DNA from 3 places in the Arthrobacter sp. Y3221048 genome. Region 3 is predicted to be linked to each of the others. Evidence: riboswitches for the same ligand, from Rfam matches in the RefSeq annotation. Region 3 holds a riboswitch; each other region holds the start of a gene.
The links. Region 3 has a riboswitch for thiamine pyrophosphate ahead of AC5RVS_RS01875 (YkoF family thiamine/hydroxymethylpyrimidine-binding protein). Riboswitches for the same ligand answer to the same signal wherever they lie in the genome.
Positions count from the first base shown of each region.

Region 1: linked by a shared signal. The riboswitch ahead of AC5RVS_RS05855 (ECF transporter S component) and the one ahead of AC5RVS_RS01875 (YkoF family thiamine/hydroxymethylpyrimidine-binding protein) in region 3 are both predicted to bind thiamine pyrophosphate.
Region 2: linked by a shared signal. The riboswitch ahead of AC5RVS_RS04015 (NtaA/DmoA family FMN-dependent monooxygenase) and the one ahead of AC5RVS_RS01875 (YkoF family thiamine/hydroxymethylpyrimidine-binding protein) in region 3 are both predicted to bind thiamine pyrophosphate.

Region 1 is NZ_JBNHHX010000002.1:261,085-267,060, reverse strand. Features, by position in the region: gene AC5RVS_RS05870 (zinc-dependent alcohol dehydrogenase) at 1-511, shown strand, start outside; gene AC5RVS_RS05865 (energy-coupling factor transporter transmembrane component T family protein) at 563-1,360, opposite strand; gene AC5RVS_RS05860 (ABC transporter ATP-binding protein) at 1,357-2,874, opposite strand; gene AC5RVS_RS05855 (ECF transporter S component) at 2,883-3,503, opposite strand; TPP riboswitch at 3,547-3,680, opposite strand; gene AC5RVS_RS05850 (DUF4235 domain-containing protein) at 3,851-4,111, shown strand; gene mnhG (monovalent cation/H(+) antiporter subunit G) at 4,262-4,786, opposite strand; gene AC5RVS_RS05840 (MrpF/PhaF family protein) at 4,776-5,060, opposite strand; gene AC5RVS_RS05835 (Na+/H+ antiporter subunit E) at 5,057-5,617, opposite strand; gene AC5RVS_RS05830 (Na+/H+ antiporter subunit D) at 5,614-5,976, opposite strand, start outside.
Region 2 is NZ_JBNHHX010000001.1:852,206-858,181, forward strand. Features, by position in the region: gene AC5RVS_RS04010 (oxidoreductase) at 1-8, shown strand, start outside; gene AC5RVS_RS04015 (NtaA/DmoA family FMN-dependent monooxygenase) at 27-1,400, opposite strand; TPP riboswitch at 1,431-1,540, opposite strand; gene scpC (succinyl-CoA:acetate CoA-transferase ScpC) at 1,608-3,128, opposite strand; gene AC5RVS_RS04025 (LysR family transcriptional regulator ArgP) at 3,259-4,158, opposite strand; gene AC5RVS_RS04030 (LysE/ArgO family amino acid transporter) at 4,229-4,849, shown strand; gene AC5RVS_RS04035 (metallophosphoesterase family protein) at 4,871-5,392, shown strand; gene AC5RVS_RS04040 (DUF2795 domain-containing protein) at 5,389-5,583, opposite strand; gene AC5RVS_RS04045 (transglycosylase family protein) at 5,954-5,976, shown strand, end outside.
Region 3 is NZ_JBNHHX010000001.1:405,730-411,705, forward strand. Features, by position in the region: gene AC5RVS_RS01865 (ABC transporter ATP-binding protein) at 1-1,428, opposite strand, end outside; gene AC5RVS_RS01870 (ECF transporter S component) at 1,415-2,041, opposite strand; gene AC5RVS_RS01875 (YkoF family thiamine/hydroxymethylpyrimidine-binding protein) at 2,058-2,729, opposite strand; TPP riboswitch at 2,763-2,873, opposite strand; gene AC5RVS_RS01880 (adenylosuccinate synthase) at 3,118-4,407, opposite strand; gene AC5RVS_RS01885 (DUF72 domain-containing protein) at 4,977-5,840, shown strand; gene AC5RVS_RS01890 (thymidine kinase) at 5,888-5,976, opposite strand, start outside.

The sequences.
Region 1 (5,976 bases), on a different contig from region 3:
CATCGAGACGCTGGACCTGAACGGCGACGTCGCGGACGAGCTGCGGGAGCGCACGGACGGCCGCGGGCCGGACTCGGTGGTGGATGCGGTGGGCATGGAGGCGCACGGCTCGCCCGTGGCAGGCGCGGTCCACCAGGCGGTGGGGCTGCTGCCGTCCGCTCTGGGCCGCAAGGCGATGGAGACAGCCGGGGTGGACAGGCTCGACGCGCTCTACACCGCGATCGACGCCGTCCGGCGCGGCGGCACGATCTCGATCAGTGGCGTGTACGGCGGGATGAAGGACCCCCTGCCGATGTTGACCATGTTCGACAAGCAGCTCCAGCTGCGGATGGGCCAGTGCAACGTGAAGCGGTGGATCGACGATCTGCTGCCGCTGGTCGACGACCCGTCGGACCCGCTGGGCGTGCTCGACCTGGCGACCCATCAGGTTCCGCTGGAGCAGGCGCCGGAGATGTACGAGAAGTTCCAGAAGAAGGAGGACGGCTGCATCAAGGTGGTGCTCAAGCCGTAGCCCCGAACGGGACGGCGGACCCCGGCTTTCATGGGACGGCCGGGGCCCGGTTCACACGAAGATGAAGTTCCAGGTCCCGGCGGCCACGGCGGCGGCCGCTGCTGCTCCGGCGATGACGGCGCCGCCCAGCAACACCCAAACATCCACCACGCTGTAGGTGGATTCCCGCGCCCAGGTCCTGGGTCCGGCGCCGAAGCCGCGGGCCTCCATGGCGACGGCCAGCCGGGTGGCACGGCGGATGGCCTGCACGATCAGGCCGAACGCCTGGCCCACGAACGCCCCCGCCTTGGCCAGCGGCCGGTTCTCCGCTCCGACACCTCGGGCGCGGCGCGCCAAACCGAGAATCCGCCATTCCTCCACGAGCAGCCCCACCAACCGCATGGCGGCCAGCGCTCCCAGCACGAACCGGTGGGGCAGCTTCAGCTTCTGCGCCAGGGCGTCCGCCAGATCCGTGGGGTCGGTCGTCAGGAGCAGGAAAATGCCCGGCAGCGCCACGGCGAGCGAACGCAGGCCGATGGCAACGCCTCCGGCCACCGAGTCCTCGGTGAAGATCAGCGGACCGAACTGGAACAGCACGGCCCCGGTCTTCTCGGCCAGCAAAGCCGTTGCCCAGGCCCCGACGGCTGCCGCCGCCAGCAGCGGCCAGCCGCGCTTGAGCAGCAGCCACGGGCTGACGCCCAGCACGGGCATCAGCAACAGTTCGGCGGCCAGCACCACGGAGGCGCTGACCCAGTCCACACTGAGCATGACCACCACGGTGATCAGGGTGGCGGCGGCCAGCTTCGATACCGGGTTGGCGCGGCTGAACGGGGAGGCTGCCAGCCGGGGGGTCATCAGGTCCATGCTCATGCTGCCCTCCGAAGCGGCTGGGCCGGGCGCACGCCGCCGTCTGCCACCCGTATGCCGGCACCGCCGAGCGCGGCGGTGAAGTCGGCGTCGTGCGTCACCGAGACCACGCTCCTGCCATCGGCCACCAGCTCGGCCAGCAGCGTCACCAGCTCGGCCCAGGTGCTGGCGTCCTGTCCGAAGGTCGGCTCGTCCAGCAGCAGAATGTCCGGGCTGGTGGCCAGCATGGTGGCTACCGAGAGCCTGCGTTTTTCGCCGCCGGAGAGGGTGAACGGGTTGGCCTGCAGCAGGCGGGTCAGCCGGAGCCGCTCGGCGATCGTGTCCACGCGCTGCCGGACCGTCGCCTTGGGCAGCTTGGCCACGCGGCGCGGGCCGAACTCGAGTTCGTCGAGCACCGTGCCGGTGAGGAACTGGTGTTCCGGTTCCTGGAAGACGCTGCCGATCCGGGTCACCAGCTGCGCGGACTTCCATTTTGCCGGTGACAGGCCGGCGCCGCGGTGCAAGGCCGGTGTCGCCGACAGTTCCCCTCCCGCTGGAGGCACCAGCCCGGCGAGGGTGAGTGCCAGCGTGGATTTGCCGGCGCCGTTCGCGCCGGTGATGCTGAGCGCCTGCCCGGCCAACAGGTCCAGGTCCACCCCGCGCAGCACCGGTGCGGCTCTCCGGTTCCGCGACACGTCCAGCGCCGCCGCCCGCAGCAACGGCCCGCCCGGGGCCGGTGCCGCGGGCAGGTCCAGCCGCGGGGTGTGTCCGGGAACCCAGACGCCGGCCTCGATCAACCGGGCGCGGGTGGCGCTCTCGGCGAGCACCGTGCCCGGCGGCCCGTCGGCCAGCACGCCGCCGCCGGCCGCGAGCACGATCACGCGGTCCACCACGTCCGCCCAGACAGCCACCCGGTGCTCGACCACCACCAGGGTGGCGCCGGTGCGGTCCAGCACCCGGGCCACGGCGTCGCGTACTTCCTGCACGCCGTCCGGGTCCAGGTTCGCGGTCGGCTCGTCCAGCAGCAGCAGCCCCGGCCGCATGGCCAGGACGGAGGCCAGCGCCAGCCGCTGCTTCTGACCCCCGGACAGCGCCGAGGTAGGGTGATCCAGCGGTACCGCCAGGCCGACATCGGCCAGGGATTCGCGGACCCTGTCCCAGATCTGCGCGCGCGGCAGCGACAGGTTCTCCGCGCCGAAGGCCACCTCGTCGCCAACCCGGGCCAGCACCAGCTGGCTCTCCGGATCCTGCAGCACGAGGCCGGCCCGGCCGCGGGCCTCGGAGGGACGCACACCCGCCACGGTGAGCCGGCCGGTCTCCTCGCCCTCGCCCTCGTCGCCGAGCACGCCCGCCAGGGCGTGCAGCAGCGTGGACTTGCCGGCCCCGGAGGCGCCCAGCAGCAGTACCCGTTCGCCCGGGGCGATGCTGAAACTGGCCCCGCGCACCGCCGGGTCCTTGCGGCCAGCGTGCCGCCAGCCCCACCCTTCGGCGAGGACCGGCACAGGTCCGGGCACCGCCGTCGTACTCTGCTCTCCCATGGAACGGCTCAGACGTCGGCCGAGCGTCCCGCGGCGAAGGAGGACAGCACGCCCGTCTTCGCCAGCCCCCTGACCGCCAGCCACGGCAGCAGCCCGGCAATCACGACGCCGGACACGGCCGCGAAGCCCACGTAGGCCAGTTGCCACTCGGCGGCCCACAGCATGTTGTAGAGGATGTTCTCGCTGATGGACAGCGCCAGGCCTGCGCCCAGGCCGGCCAGCAGCGCCACGCCGAGGTTGAACTTGCGGTACAGGAAGAGCAGGAAGACGATCTCGGCCCCCAGCCCCTGGATCAGGCCGGAGACCAGGACGGTCATGCCGAAGCTCGTGCCCAGCAGCGCGGAGACAATGGCGGCCAGCATCTCGCAGTAGATGGCGGCGCCGGGCTTGCGGATGATCAGCCCGCCCAGCACGCCGGCCATCAGCCAGCCGCCGGTGTACAGTCCGGCCGAAGGCGGGAAGGCAAGGGTCAGGCCCTCGATCAGCGGCCAGCCCGCCGACCAGGCCCAGAAGATGACGCCGACGGCCACGGCGACCACCGAGGCCACGACGATGTCCACCACCCGCCAGCCGTAGCGCGGCTTCCGGGCAGGGGTAGGCGTGGCGGGTGCATTCGAAACGGTACTCACTGGGATCCTCCTGGTTGCAGGAGGGGAGGGCGGCCATGCGGCGCGCCCCGAGAACTCGACTCCCTTCGCCGGTACTAACCGGAGCAGGTTCGAGGGTCTGCGGTTCATCCGCACTCTCAGCGTCCCTCCCGGTCTCCGGTGTGTACCGGCCGGTCGGACGCTCCCCTGTCGTCATAGGTGCTGTCTAGCAGCACGCACCAGTCTACACTTGCCCGCAGCGGCGGGCGATTCGGGCTTCAGACCCTTGGAAAATGCACGACGGCTTACGGCCCGGGCGGGTGCCGGGCAGTAGGCTGGGAACCGGAACAGCAGTTGAGACGGGGCCGCGGCCCCGGAAGGGAGCGGGCATGAACGTTGTGTTGAGGCTCTTGGGCACACTGGTGAGTATCGGCGCGGGCCTGGCAGCCAGCCAGCTGCTGGGGTTCGTCTGGAAGAGAGTCACCGGAAAAGATGCGCCGAAGAGCGACGATGACCTGGAGAACAGCCTGCGGTCGGCGGTCGCCTTCGCCGTGGTGTCCGGCACCGTGGCGCGCGTGATCCAGGTGCTGACCAAACGCGCCACCGCCAAGGCGGTCATCCGCTACGACAAGACGCGGGAAATGGTCTAAGCGGTCCCTTGAGGGAGTCCGATGGGGGACGGGGCCGCGGTCCCGTCCCCCATCGCGCTTCTGGTCCCGGTCCGCCGGCAGCCGCCGCCGGACCGGCATTTTTTTGTTCGCGGGTTATTTTTTGTCCGCGGGTTATCTTTTGTCCGCGGGTTATTTTTGGTCCGCCGGCCCGGCGTCGTCCTGGTCGTTCCGCCCGGGACCAGCGGCCGCCGCCGCGGTACGCCGCTCCCCCGGCTCGCCGGCGTGCTGGCCGCCGGGAACATCACCGCTGCCGGCGTCGGCGCTGGAAGGCGCGACGTCGTCGGATGCCACCTCGGAATCCTCCTCGGCCGCTGCCTCCACCACCGCGTCGAGGTCGTCCACGCTGAGGATTTCCTTGCGCAGGTGCTTGGTTCGGTATCCGGCCCGGCCCACCATGTGGGCGGAAACCGGCACGGTGAGCAACTGGAACAGCCAGGCTATGAGGAGCAAGGGCACCGCCGTCCAGCTGCGCAACTGCAGGGCCATTGCCGTCAGCAGCAGCAGCAGGCCGAAGACCTGCGGCTTCGTGGCGGCGTGCATCCGGGATAGCAGGTCCGGAAACCGCAGCAGGCCGATGGCCGCGGCCAGGGACATCCCCGCGCCGGCGATCAGGCAGACGGCGGTCGCGATGTCGAGTATCAGGTCAGTGTTCACGGGGCCGCCCGTCCGTCACGAAACGAGCCACGGCGACCGAGCCGATGAAACCGACAAGGCAAATGACAACGACCAGCGTCAGGTTGTTCATGTGGCCGCCGGCGGCCATGTCCACGATGAGTCCGGCGCAGACAATCGCCAGCAGCACGTCAATGGCCAGCAGCCGGTCCAGCAGCGAGGGGCCGCGGGCGAGGCGGATCAGCGACAGCACCGCGGCCACGCCCAGCACTGCGCTCACGACGACTTGGGCAACCGGAATGACTTCCCCGTTCACACTGCACCTCCCCTGCCGGTACCTTCGGCCTTGACCATTGCCAGTTCTTCCTTCGTGCCCATCATCCGGATCAGTCCCGCCTCGATCCGCCGCACGTCTGCCCGGAAACGTTCGGCGGCCTCCTCGGTGGCCACGTCGATCACGTGCAGGTAAAGAGTGGACGTCGAGCGGTCCACATCCACCACGAAGCTGCCGGGGATCAGCGAAATGGCATGCCCGGTGGCAGTCACCAGCAGGTCGGAATGGCTTCGCAGCCGGACCGCCACCACCGCGTTGCGCAGCGTCGGGCCGCGGGTCAGGGCCAGCCACAGGACTTCGACGCTCGCCACCGCCACCTGCCACACGAACGTGACGGCGAACACCAGCGCCGCCAGCGGATTGAAGCGTCCGCTGAGTTCGACCGGCGGCAGGTAGAACAGGTTCACGATGACCAGCGCGATCAGCAGGCCGAAAATCAGGTTGCCGGGACTGAAATCCTGCCACAGGGAGCCCCAGAGGATGACCAGCCAAGCCAGCAGCGGCAGCTCGACCCAGATGGAGATGCGCGGTTTCCTCATTGGCCCCCCTCCTGCAGGGCGCCCTCACCCAGGACGGCCTCGATGTAGGGGGTGCGCTGCAGCATCTCCCGCGCCGCCTGGTCGCTGAGCTCGAACAGGGGCCCGGCGAACAGCGTCAGGGCAAGGCCCATCGCCACCAGCCCGACCGTCGGCCAGACCATGGGCAGCGGCAGCAGTTGAACGATGCCCCGTCCAGTGAAACGCCCGTGCGGGTGGTCCTCCACATGACGGGTGGTCCGCACGGCGGATCCGTCAGGCTTGGTGGCCACCAGCACCGGGTCCGGGTGCTCGGCATCTTCGGGGCGCCGCCAGAACACGCGGTTCCAGACCCGCGCCATGGCCAGCAGGGTCAGCAGGGA
Region 2 (5,976 bases), 450 kb from region 3:
AGCGCTGAACCGCCGCGGAAGGGCTGCTAAGACGCGACGGAGCGACTGCCTTCCACGGAAACTCCCAGGTGATCGCGCAGGGTGCGTCCCGAATATGAGGTCCGGAACCGGCCTCGGGCCTGCAGCTCCGGCACCACGCCGTTGACGAACTCTTCGAGCGAGGACGGGTAGAGGGCCGACATGATCACGAAACCGTCAGCCGCCTCGGAGTCGTAGAGTTCGCACAAGTAGTCGGCGATTTCCGCCGGATCGCCCACGGGCTGGGGGTGCAGTTGGTTCATGGCCTGCGCCGTCGCCAGTTCGCGGACGGTCATCGATTTCCGGCGGGCTGCCGCCAGGAGCATTTGTTCAAAGCCCTCGCTGCCCGTGGCCCCGCGATGGGCCAGCAGCAACTCCTCGGCGCTGCCGTCCGGCTTCAGGTCCTCCCGGGCCGCGTGAAGGAGCCGGCCCAATTTCGTCAGAACGTCCTCCTCATCAAGCGCCGTCTCCAGGCCCACTACGGCTTGGCGGGCGGCGGCGGGAGTGGCACCGGTGATCGGCTGGACGGCCGGGAGCACGGCCAGCCGATCCGGATTCCGTCCGGCGACGGCGGCGCGGGCCCGCAGTTCGGTCCGCACCGCGCGCATGGCGTCCGGAGTGTCGGCGACGGCGAACACGACCTCGGCCCAGCGGGCGGCGAACTCCATGCCGCGCGGGGAGGATCCGGCCTGCATGAGTACCGGCCTTCCCTGCGGACTGCGCGGCAGGGTGAGCGGACCGCGGCTCAGCGGACGGTCGTCGCCGCCGGACCGGGACCGTTCGGGTATCCGGTGGACACGCTCCGGATCCGCAAACCGGCGTCCCGGCGCGTCCAGTGTCAGCGCCCCGGGCTCCCAGGTTTCCCACAGGTCCACTACGGCCTGGACGACGTCGTCGGCCCGGTCGTAACGCTCCGCCTTGGGCGGGATGGAGGCCAGGCCGAAGTTGGCGGCCTCGGCGTCGGTGGTGGACGTGACGATGTTCCAGGCGACCCGGCCGCCGGAGAGGTGATCCAGCGAGAGCAGCTTCCGGGCGATGGTGTAGGCCGGGGTGAAGGTCGTGGAGATGGTGGCGGCCAGCCCCAGGTGCCGGGTCGCCCCGGCAACGAGTGACAGGGTGACCAAAGGGTCGAGATAGATGGCGCCCTTGCCGCCCGTGACCAGCGTGGTGGCGAAGTCGCCCTCGTTGTCCTCCGGGACGGCCAGCGCGTCGGGCAGGAACAGCATGTCGAAGCAGCCTCGTTCCAGCGTCCTGCCCAGATCGAGATAAAACTCCGCGCTCAGCCAGTCCCGCCGGGAGAGCGGATGCCGCCAGTTCTCCGAATACTGGCTGGTCGGCGGGTTGACCATCGCCACCAGGTGCATGCCGTCGGATGTCTGCATTGTCGCGCCCTTCTGTTGAGTGAACAGGGCACGGGTGTGAGGGTTGCTCCCTGCGCTGGCATGATCCAGATCAGGTTCAACGGTCGAAACTTGAGAAGCTTCCTCTCAGCCCGGCTCACCGGACTCCCGTGTACAAGCCAGCAGCCTACCGGCAGCCGCACCGGGCGGCGAAAGGCCGCCGGCACGACGGCGTCATACTCCCAGCCGTTACTGCTGTGCCGGGAGCATGCTGCCGGTTTCCACGAAGCGCTGGTGCCAGGACAAGGCCTCACCGAGCAGGTGCGGGGTGTGCTTGCCGAAGCTGTCCCGGCAGGCACGATCAAAGTAGTCCTGCAGCATCGGCCGGTAGTCCGGGTGGGCGCAGGTCTCGATGATCTTGCGCGCCCGTTGCTTCGGCGCGAGGCCGCGCAGGTCGGCCAGACCCTGCTCCGTGATCACGATCATCGTGTCGTGCTCGGTGTGGTCGACGTGGCTGGCCATCGGCACGATGCTGGAGACCTTCCCGCCCTTGGCCATGCTGGGGGACATGAAGACGGACAGGTAGCTGTTCCGGGCGAAGTCGCCGGAGCCGCCGATGCCGTTCATCACCTTGGTGCCGGCAACGTGGGTGGAGTTGATGTTGCCGTAGATGTCCGCTTCGATCATCCCGTTGAGCGAGATGCAGCCCAGCCGGCGGACCAGTTCGGGGTGGTTGGAGATCTCCTGGGTGCGCAGGATGATGCGCTCGCGGTAGTAGTCGACGTTCGCGTTGAACTCCTCCAAACCGGTGCGGCTGAGCGAGAAGGACGTGGCGGAGGCCATGCGCAGCACGCCCTCCTTGAGCAGCTGCAGCATGCCGTCCTGGATGACCTCGGTGTAGGCGGTCAGGCCGCGGTAGCCGCCGGCCGCCAGGCCTTCCAGCACTGCGTTGGGGATATTACCGACCCCGGACTGCAACGGGAGCAGCTGCTCGGTCAGGCGCCCGCGCCGGACCTCGTGGTCCAGGAACTCCAGCAGGTGGCCCGCGATTTGCTGCGAGTTTTCATCGGGCGGGTTGAAGGGGGAGTTCCGGTCGGGCGCGTCGGTATGCACGATGGCCACGATCTTGTCCGGATCCACCTCCAGGTAGGGCTCACCGATCCGGTCGTCCGGATTCACGAGCGGGATGGGTTTGCGCTCCGGCGGCAGGGCGGTGCCGTGGTAGACGTCGTGCATGCCTTCGAGGCCGAGCGGCTGGGCGTTGTTGATTTCCACGATGACCCGGCTGGCCTCCCGGAGCCAGGTCATGTTGTTGCCCACCGAGGTGGACGGGATCAGCCGTCCATCCTCGAGCACGCCCACGGCCTCGACCACGGCCAGGTCGACGTCGCCGAAAAAGCCGAACCAGGTGTGCTGGGCGACGTGGCTAAGGTGCATGTCGATGTAGTCCAGCTCGCCGGCATTGATCCGTTCGCGCAGCGCCGGGTCCGACTGGTAGGGCAGCCGCAGCTGCATCCCGTCGACCTTGGCGAGGGCGCCGTCGAGCTCGGGGGCCGTTGAGGCGCCGGTCAGCACGCGGATCTTGAACTGCTCCCCGGCCGCATGCGCGGTTTCCATCCGCGCCGCCAGCGCCTGCGGCACGGCCTTCGGATAACCGGCCCCGGTGAAGCCGCTCATGGCCACCGTCATGCCGGGTTTGATCAGTTCAGCCGCCTGCTCCGCGGACATCACGCGCTCGAGCAGGCGGGCGTTGCGAATGCGGTCTTGCATCGTGCCCCTTCGTCTGGATCTCCCCTTCCACTCTAGGGGTCGGGCGCGGGCGCCGGGGCTCGGGGCGGGGAGAAGCGGGCCCTGTTGACGGGCGGAAACGCCGCGCGCAGCCTGATCTCCGGTGGTGAGGCTAGGGCTGGCGCAGCTGTTCTTCCGCGGTCTGCTTCACGCAGGCAGTCAGTTCGTCGAGCACCGGCGAGCTGATCTTCCAGCGCTGCCAGTACAACGGCACGTCCACCGGCAGGTCCGGGGCCAGCTCGTGCAGCGTCCCGTTGCGCACGTCCGCCAGGCACTGTTGCTCCGGCAGCAGCGCCCACCCGAAGCCCAGCCGGACGGCTGCCGCAAACTCCGCCGAGGCCGGCAGATAATGGCGCGGCGCCGCCAGGGCAGCGCCGGTCAGTTCCCGGTAGAAGCGCTCCTGCAGGTCGTCCTTGCGGTCGAAATCCAGCACGGGCGCGGCCGCCAGCCACGCCACACCAGCGTCCCCTGCGCCGGCGGGCCGCCAGTGCTCCAAATAGGCCGGGCTGGCCACCGCACGGTAGCGCAGCGAGCCGAGCGCTTCCACCGAGCAGCCCTGGACCGGCTCCGGCGTCGCCGTTACCGCCGCCGTCACCCGTCCGGCCCGCAGCAGCGAGGTTGAATGCTGCTCGTCTTCGCGGTGGACTTCGAAGAACACGCCCCGCTCGCGCGGCATGCGGGCCAGCGCGCCCAGGAACCAGGTGGCCAGCGAATCCGCGTTGACCACCAGCGGCAGGGCCACGCCGTCACCGTTGCCGCCGAGTTCGCGCTGCGCATCGTCCTGCAGGACCCGCACCTGCCGCGCCAGCCGCAGGACCACATCTCCGGCAGCCGTCGGCCGCACCGGGGCGGTGCGCTGCAACAGGACCTGCCCCGCCGCCTGCTCCATCGCCTTGATCCGTTGGGACACCGCCGAAGGCGTCACGTGGAGCGCACGGGAGGCGGCATCGAAGCTTCCCTCCCGGACGACGACGGCGAAGGTCGCCAGATGGTCGAATTGGAACGGCTGCATAAGCCCAGCTTACGGACCCCTAGATTCTTTAGCTGTACTGATGCACGCGTTGTCAGTAGCGTCGGCTGTTGTGACTACCGCTATTGCCCCCACAGTTTTGCTCGGCCTGGGAACCGGGCTGGCCCTGATCGTCGCCATCGGGGCGCAGAACGCCTTTGTGCTGCGGCAGGGCATCCGCGGGGAGCACATCGGCGTCGTCGTACTCATCTGCGCGGTTTCCGACGCCCTGCTGATCACCGCCGGGATCGCGGGCATCGGTGCAGTAATCCAGGCTGCCCCGGCAGTTGTCGACGTCATCCGTCTGGGCGGGGCGGCGTTCCTGCTGGCCTACGCGGTGTTCGCCGCCAAACGGGCGATCAGGCCGGGCGTGTTGACCGCCTCGGCCAATCGCTCCGGCGGGGGACTGGCCGCGGCGGCCGCCACGGCGCTCGCCCTGACCTGGCTGAACCCGCACGTCTATCTGGACACGGTCCTGTTGCTTGGTTCCATCGCCAACACGCAGGGGCCGGACCTGCGCTGGTATTTCGGCGCCGGCGCCGTGGCGGGCAGCCTCATCTGGTTCAGCGCCCTCGGTTTCGGCGCCCGGCTGCTGCGGCCCTTCTTCGCCCGGCCCGGCTCCTGGCGCCTGCTCGACGGACTGATCGCCGTCGTCATGCTGGCGCTCGGGCTGCGGATGGCCTTCGATCTCTGACCGGATATGCGAGGATGCGGTATGGCCACCACCCTGCTGCTGCTGGCGGATACGCATGTCCCGAAACGCGCGCGGCGCCTCCCGGACCAGGTGTGGGAAGCGGTGGAGGCGGCCGACGTCGTCTTCCACGCCGGCGATTGGGTCACCGCCGACCTGCTCGACGAGCTGGACGAGCGGAGCCGGCGGCTGGTCGCGGTGTTCGGCAACAACGACGGCGACGAGCTGCGCTCGCGGCTGCCGGAGATTGCCGAGGCCACCATCGACGGCGTCCGGTTCGCCATGGTCCACGAAACGGGAGCGGCGCAGGGCCGGGAACAACGGTGCGAGGCCCGCTTCCCCGGTGTCGACGTGCTGGTGTTCGGGCACAGCCACATTCCGTGGGACAGCACGTCGGACGGCGGCCTGCGGCTGCTGAACCCGGGGTCGCCGACCGACCGCCGCCGCCAGCCGGTCTGCACGTACATGACCGCGACGGCCGACGGCGGCCGGCTCCTCGACGTCGAGTTGGTGCCGGTGGACAGGATTGCCGGCCGAGGGCGTTAGTTGCCGGCTACCGCTTTGCTGACCTCGGCCGGGCTTTCGTAGTGCTTGTCGGGGAGATTCTTGAGCGCCGAGAGGACGTCGTCCCCGGCTCCGGATTGTTCCGCGTTCTTCACCAGGTCGGCGGCGGATGCCGGGTAGTCCACGCCGCCCAGCGCCTTCTGGATGTCAATGGGACTGGGATTCTCTGCCATGGGAAACCTTCCGATCGAATGGGAATCCCCACGCTACGTGTTGGGCCGGGCACTGGGAAGAGCCCAAAGGGGCGGGGGTGCGCCTAGCCGGGATTCGGGCTGCCGCGCGCACCGACACGCTGTTGGTAGATCACGGTTTTGCAACGTTGGTTACTTTACGGTAACGTGCAGTCCGTGCGCGGGCGAGATGACCGCGCCAGGGGATGCCGGAACTTCCGGCGCGATTTACCCATGGAATGCCCGGACGCTGCCCACGCCTTTCGCCGTCAGAATGGCAGACGTCCACATGACCTCGATTATGCGAGTGGCTGACGGCGGTGCGGAGACGTTCGGGGACGGACTGAGCATAAGGCGGCCGAACCGGAGCATTGTGAATCCAAATAAAAACCTGAA
Region 3 (5,976 bases):
CTCCTTGAAGGCTGCCACCGTGGCGATCGTGTCCCGCCGGTCGAGGCCGAACGTGGGTTCATCAGCCAGGAGCGCAGGCCACTCGTGGGCCAGCATGGCCGCCACGCTCAGGCGTCGCTTTTCGCCGCCCGACAACCGGAAGGGGCTCTGGTCCGCCACATGGGTGAGCCGGTGCTGCGCCAGGAGGCGGCCGAACCGTTCGGCGGGAGCGTCGGGAAGGCCGTGCCGGACTTCGTCCTGGACGGTGTGTGCCACGAACTGGTGCTCGGGGTTCTGGAACACCATCCCCGGACGTTCCCCGCGGATGGTTCCCGCCGCCGGCTGCAGGAGCCGGGCGAGGGTGAGCAGCAAGGAGGTCTTGCCGGCCCCGTTGGCTCCCAGCAGGGCTGCAATTTCGCCGCGCTTCAGCCGGAGGGTCACATCATGGAGAATGGCCGATTCCGGCCGGACATCCCCCGCGTTCCGGCGCTTTTTCCGCCCGGGTACCGTCCGCGAGACGGAGAGACTCTCCGCGGCCAGCACCGTCTCGCCGACCGCGGGCGCCGCGGCATCCTGGGCGTGGTCCGGCGCTGCCAGCTGCCGCAAGGCCGAGCAGACGTCGGGCGCGTCGAGACCGCCGGTCCGGCCCGTGACGGCCAGCAGTTCCGTCTCCAGCGGCAGCCAGCATCCGGCCTCATTCAGCCGTACGGCATGGGCCCCCAGCACTTCGGCGGTCACGCCGTCGGCCAGGACCTGGCCTGCACCGCCCAGGACGACCGCCCGGTGCGGCAGGCCGGCTATGCCCGCTTCACCGGCGTAGTCGTCCAGCCGGTGTTCGACCAAAACCACTGCCGGCCCGTAGGCGGCCGTGGCAGCGGCGACGGCGTCCCGCACAGCGGCCAGGCCTGCCGGATCGAGCATGGAGGTGGGTTCGTCGAGCAGCAGCAGGTCCGGTTCGGCGATGAGGCCGGCAGCCAGCGCCACCCGCTGGCCTTCTCCGCCGGACAGCTGGGCCGTTGGGCGGCCGCGGAGGCCGGCGGCACCGACCGAAGCCAGCACTGCGTCGATCCGTGCCGATATTTCCTCCGGAGGCACCGCACGGTTCTCCAGCGGCAGCGCCAACTCCTGTTCGACGTCCGGAAGACAGACCCCGGAGGAGGGATCCTGGGCCAGCACGCCGACGTGGCGGGAAAGCTCGGCGACCGAGGAATCGGTCGTGGCCAAGCCGTTGACCGACACCGTGCCGGTGAGGGTGGCGACCACCGAGTGCGGGACCACCCCCGTGACGGCCTGCAGCAGCGTGGACTTTCCCGATCCGGAGGCACCAAACACGATCAGGTGTTCCCCGGGCTTGAGCCGCAGCATGACGTTGCGCAGCACGGCTGTGTCCCGCCGGGGGAAGCCTACGGATACGTCATCGAGCTCCAGGACCGGGTCAGCGGTGCGCATCGGTTGTGCCCATCCGGGCGCGGCCAATCGCAAAGTTGTCCACCACGCCGGTCTTCGCCAGCCCCTCGACGATGATCTTGCCCAGCAGCCCGCCCAAAATCACGCCGGAGATCAGGTGGATGACCAGGCGGGTCCAGAACAAGTCCTGTCCGTACCAGCCGGACCGGAAGGCCGAATAGAAGAAGACCAGGCCGGCGCCGAACAGTCCGGACAGGGCGTAGGTAAGCCAGCCGTAGGAACGGTAGCGGGTGGCCGCGAACGGGATCTCGCTGCCAATGCCCTGGATCGCGGCTGCCACGAACAGCAGCGGACCGACGGCGGAGCCCAGGAACACCACCTCGATCACCGAGGCCAGGACCTCGGCCAGCACGCCGGCGAAGGGACGCTGGACAATCGCGATGGCGATCGGAGCCACCAGCAGCCAGCTTCCGGCCAGGAAGTGCTGCGACAGGTCTCCGGCCGGCCCCATCAGCAGGGACAGGGCGGTCCAGGCCTGGACGAAGACCCAGTAGAGAAAACCGAAGACGACGCCGAGGACAACCAGGAGGACGAGGTCCTTCAGGGTCCAGGCACCGCGCGGGAGGGCATGCTGCTGCGAAGACGATGATGACATGACTGGTCCTTCCGCTTCAGGAGGCGCTGGGGCTGTTGATGGACAGCGTCGCGTGCGTGGTGACGTGCTGGACGGAACGGCCCACCAGTATCCAGCCGGCGGCAACGGCCTGCAGCACCTGGGCAACATCGCCGTCCAAGCGGGTGACAAAATGCTCCGCCTGCACGGCAACACCTGTGGACTTTGCATAGTCGATGGCGGCGTAGATATCGCGCATGTGGTCGGCTGAGGCGCCGCCGGTACCGGCGTCGGCCAGTGGATACAGCGCCCAGTCGGCCGCGGCCTCGATTCCGGTGGGCTCCAGCTCCGGGATCTCCGAGTACAGGGCGGCGCCTCCCTCGGGTATTTCGCAGCTGACGCCGCCGGGGCAGCCCCGGGACAAGAGCACGGAAGCCGAGACATGCGCCCCGGTGCGTCCCGCCGCGGCAATCACTTGGCTCAGGTAGCGCAGCACGTCCTGCTCGGCGCCGGTCAGGTAGGTGCTCACCTCACCGGTCTGCACCTCAAGGCCGGTGGCGTCGGCCTCGTCCAGTGCCGCCAGGATGAAGTCGGCATAGTTGTCGGCCATCACCGCCAGGGTCAATCTCGCGCCCACGCCGAACTCGCGGGGAGTGGCGGTGAACTTATCGCTGCCGGGGGCAGCAGTGGGGGTGTTCGTCGCTGTGACGATCGAGTCTGATGTTCGCATTTTCGCGCCCTTAGGTTTGTTAAACGGGGCACGGGTAGTAAAGAGTCAACGTCCCTGCGCTGGCATGATCCAGATCAGGTTCGACGGTCGAAACTTGAGAAGTTTCCTCTCAGCCCGGCTCACCGGACTCCCGTGTTGCCCACGAGTCTAACCCATGGCGCGCACCGGACACGAAAAGGTTTAAGCGCGGGGCCGGGAACGCAGCGGGGCGCGGACATCGCCGCCCCCGCCCCGCCGTCATAATCCATCGGTGACGGTCCGACGGCTAAGCCGGCCATCGCCGTCGTCATCCATCGGTGACGGTCCGACGGCCGAACTGCGCCCCCGCCGTCGTACTCCATCGGTGACGGTCCGACGGCTAAGCCGGCCATCGCCGTCGTTAGTCCTGCTATTCGCTGATCAGGTCCCGGACCACGATGGTCTGGTCGCGGTCGGGGCCCACGCCGATGGCGGAGAACCGGGTGCCGGAGAGCTTTTCGAGCGCCAGCACGTAGTTGCGGGCGTTCTCCGGCAGGTCTTCCAGGGTCCTGGCGCCGGTGATGTCCTCGGTCCAGCCCTCGAAGTACTCGAAGATCGGCTTGGCGTGGTGGAACTCGGTCTGGGTCATCGGCATTTCGTCGTGCCGGACGCCGTCCACGTCGTAGGCCACGCAGACCGGGATCTGTTCGATGCCGGTGAGCACGTCCAGCTTGGTCACGAAGTAGTCCGTGAAGCCGTTGACCCGGGCGGCGTGACGGGCCAGCACGGCGTCGTACCAGCCGCAGCGCCGCGGCCGGCCGGTGTTCACGCCGAACTCCCCGCCCTTCTTCTGCAGGTACTCGCCCATGTCGTCGAACAGTTCGGTGGGGAACGGCCCGGCGCCCACCCGGGTGGTGTACGCCTTGATGATGCCCACGGCACGGTTGATCCGGGTGGGGCCGATGCCCGAGCCCACGGACGCGCCGCCGGCCGTCGGGTTGGAGGAGGTCACGAACGGGTAGGTGCCGTGGTCAACGTCCAGGAAGGTGGCCTGGCCGCCCTCCATCAGCACGACCTTGCCCTCGTCCAGCGCCTTGTTCAGCACGTAGGTGGAGTCGATGACCATCGGGCGCAGCCGCTCGGCGAAGGACAGGAAGTACTCGACGACCTCCTCCACGTGCACGTCCCGGCGGTTGTACACCTTGACCAGCAGTTCGTTCTTCTGCCGCAGCGACCCTTCGACCTTTTGCCGCAGGATCGATTCGTCGAACACGTCCTGCACGCGGATACCCAGCCGGGCCACCTTGTCCATGTAGGCGGGGCCGATGCCGCGGCCGGTGGTGCCGATAGCGCGCTTGCCCAGGAAGCGTTCGGTCACCTTGTCCATGGTCTGGTGGAACGGGGCAACGAGGTGTGCGTTGGCGGAGACGCGCAGCCGCGAGGTGTCCGCGCCGCGGGCCTCGAGCCCGTCGATCTCCTCGAAGAGGGCCTCAAGGTTGACCACGCAGCCGTTGCCGATGATCGGAGTGGCGTTGGGGGACAGGATGCCGGCCGGCAACAGCTTCAGCTCGTACTTCTCCCCGCCGACGACGACGGTGTGCCCCGCGTTGTTGCCGCCGTTCGGCTTGACCACGTAATCCACGCGGCCGCCGAGCAGGTCGGTAGCCTTGCCTTTTCCTTCGTCGCCCCACTGGGCTCCGACGATCACAATTGCTGGCATGGGATCCTCCCCCATTCGATGCGGCGGAAGCCCCGGACAGACTGCACATCAAGGAGCCGCTGCCGCGCATGAGAACGCCCCTCACTCCGGGCGGAGTATTTGGGGCTCTTACCCGCCAAGTTTAGCGGATGGGCCTCAATCGACCGGAATCCGCGCCGCCTGATTGGTTCCAAGGCGGAAACCGGGAAGCGATCGCAGCCCTCAGACGCCCGAGGCGGGACGTCGCTCCCCGGGGCGGGAGCCGGAAAGCGATCGCAGCCCTCCGGCTCCCGGAGCGGGACATCGATCCCGGGCTGAACAGGAAAGCGGTCGCAGCCCCTCAGCTATTGCAGCCCCTCCAACTACCGCACCCGCGACGTCGATCCCGGGGCGGAACCGGGACGGCACGTCGAGTGGAGAGAAGATGCAGCGAAACCGGGCGTAAACCTACATCTTCTCTCCACTCGAAAAGCGAGGGCTCTCGCGCCCGGATGCGGCAGCGCTCTAGAGGTTGCGCAACGCCCCACAGCACGACGGCGGAGCGCTGCCTGCTCTGGCCTGTACCGGCGGAGCCGGGTAGCCTGCGGAACATGGCCGCCTCTCAACCGATGGCACGGATCGGCATTTCCGGCTGGCGATACCCGCGCTGGCGCGGCACGTTCTACCCGAAGGGCCTGCCCCAGCGCCGCGAGCTGGAGTATGCCTCCGGCCACCTGAATTCAGTCGAAATCAACGGCACGTTCTATTCGCTGCAGCGACCCTCCAGCTTCCGGCAGTGGCACGCCGAGACGCCTCCGGACTTCGTGTTCGCGGTCAAGGGCGGGCGGTACATCACCCATATGAAGGGCCTGAAGGACGTCCGGGACGCCTTGGCGAATTTCTACGCTTCGGGGGTCCTCGGTCTCGGCGAAAAGCTCGGACCGTTCCTGTGGCAGTTGCCCGAGCGGGCCAACTACGACGCCGAGGTGATGGAAAAGTTTCTGGTCCAACTGCCGCGCAGCACGCACGCCGCAGCCGCCTTGGCCGCCGGGCACACCGACCTGATGAAGGACAGGACCTGGATCCCCGACGACGGGGCCGACAGGCCGCTGCGCCACGCCCTCGAGATCCGCAGCACCACGTTCATCAACGAGGAGTTCTACGACCAGTTGCGGCGGCACAACACGGCTTTGGTGCTGGCCGACAGCGCGGACAAGTGGCCGATGCTGGACGAAATCACGGCCGACTTCACCTACGTGCGGCTGCACGGAAAGGACGAACTCTACGTTGGCGGCTACCCGGACGGCGACCTGGACAGGCTGGCATCGACGGTCGCCGGATGGCTGGACGGCTCGGGCTGCCCCGACGGCGCGGGCCGGGATGCTTACGTGTACTTCGACAACGACGTCAAGGTCCACGCGCCGTTCAACGCGATCGGGCTGGCGCAAAGGCTGGGCCTGCCTACCGGCCCGTGACCCGGGGGAAGCGCCGCCGTCAAACCTATTGCGTGCCGCCCTCAGAGCTAGAGCGTGCCGCCGGAGGCCTCGAGGTAACAGGTGCCGCAAAGCGATTCGTACCAGACGTCTTCGCCGTCGATGGCGACCTGCTCGC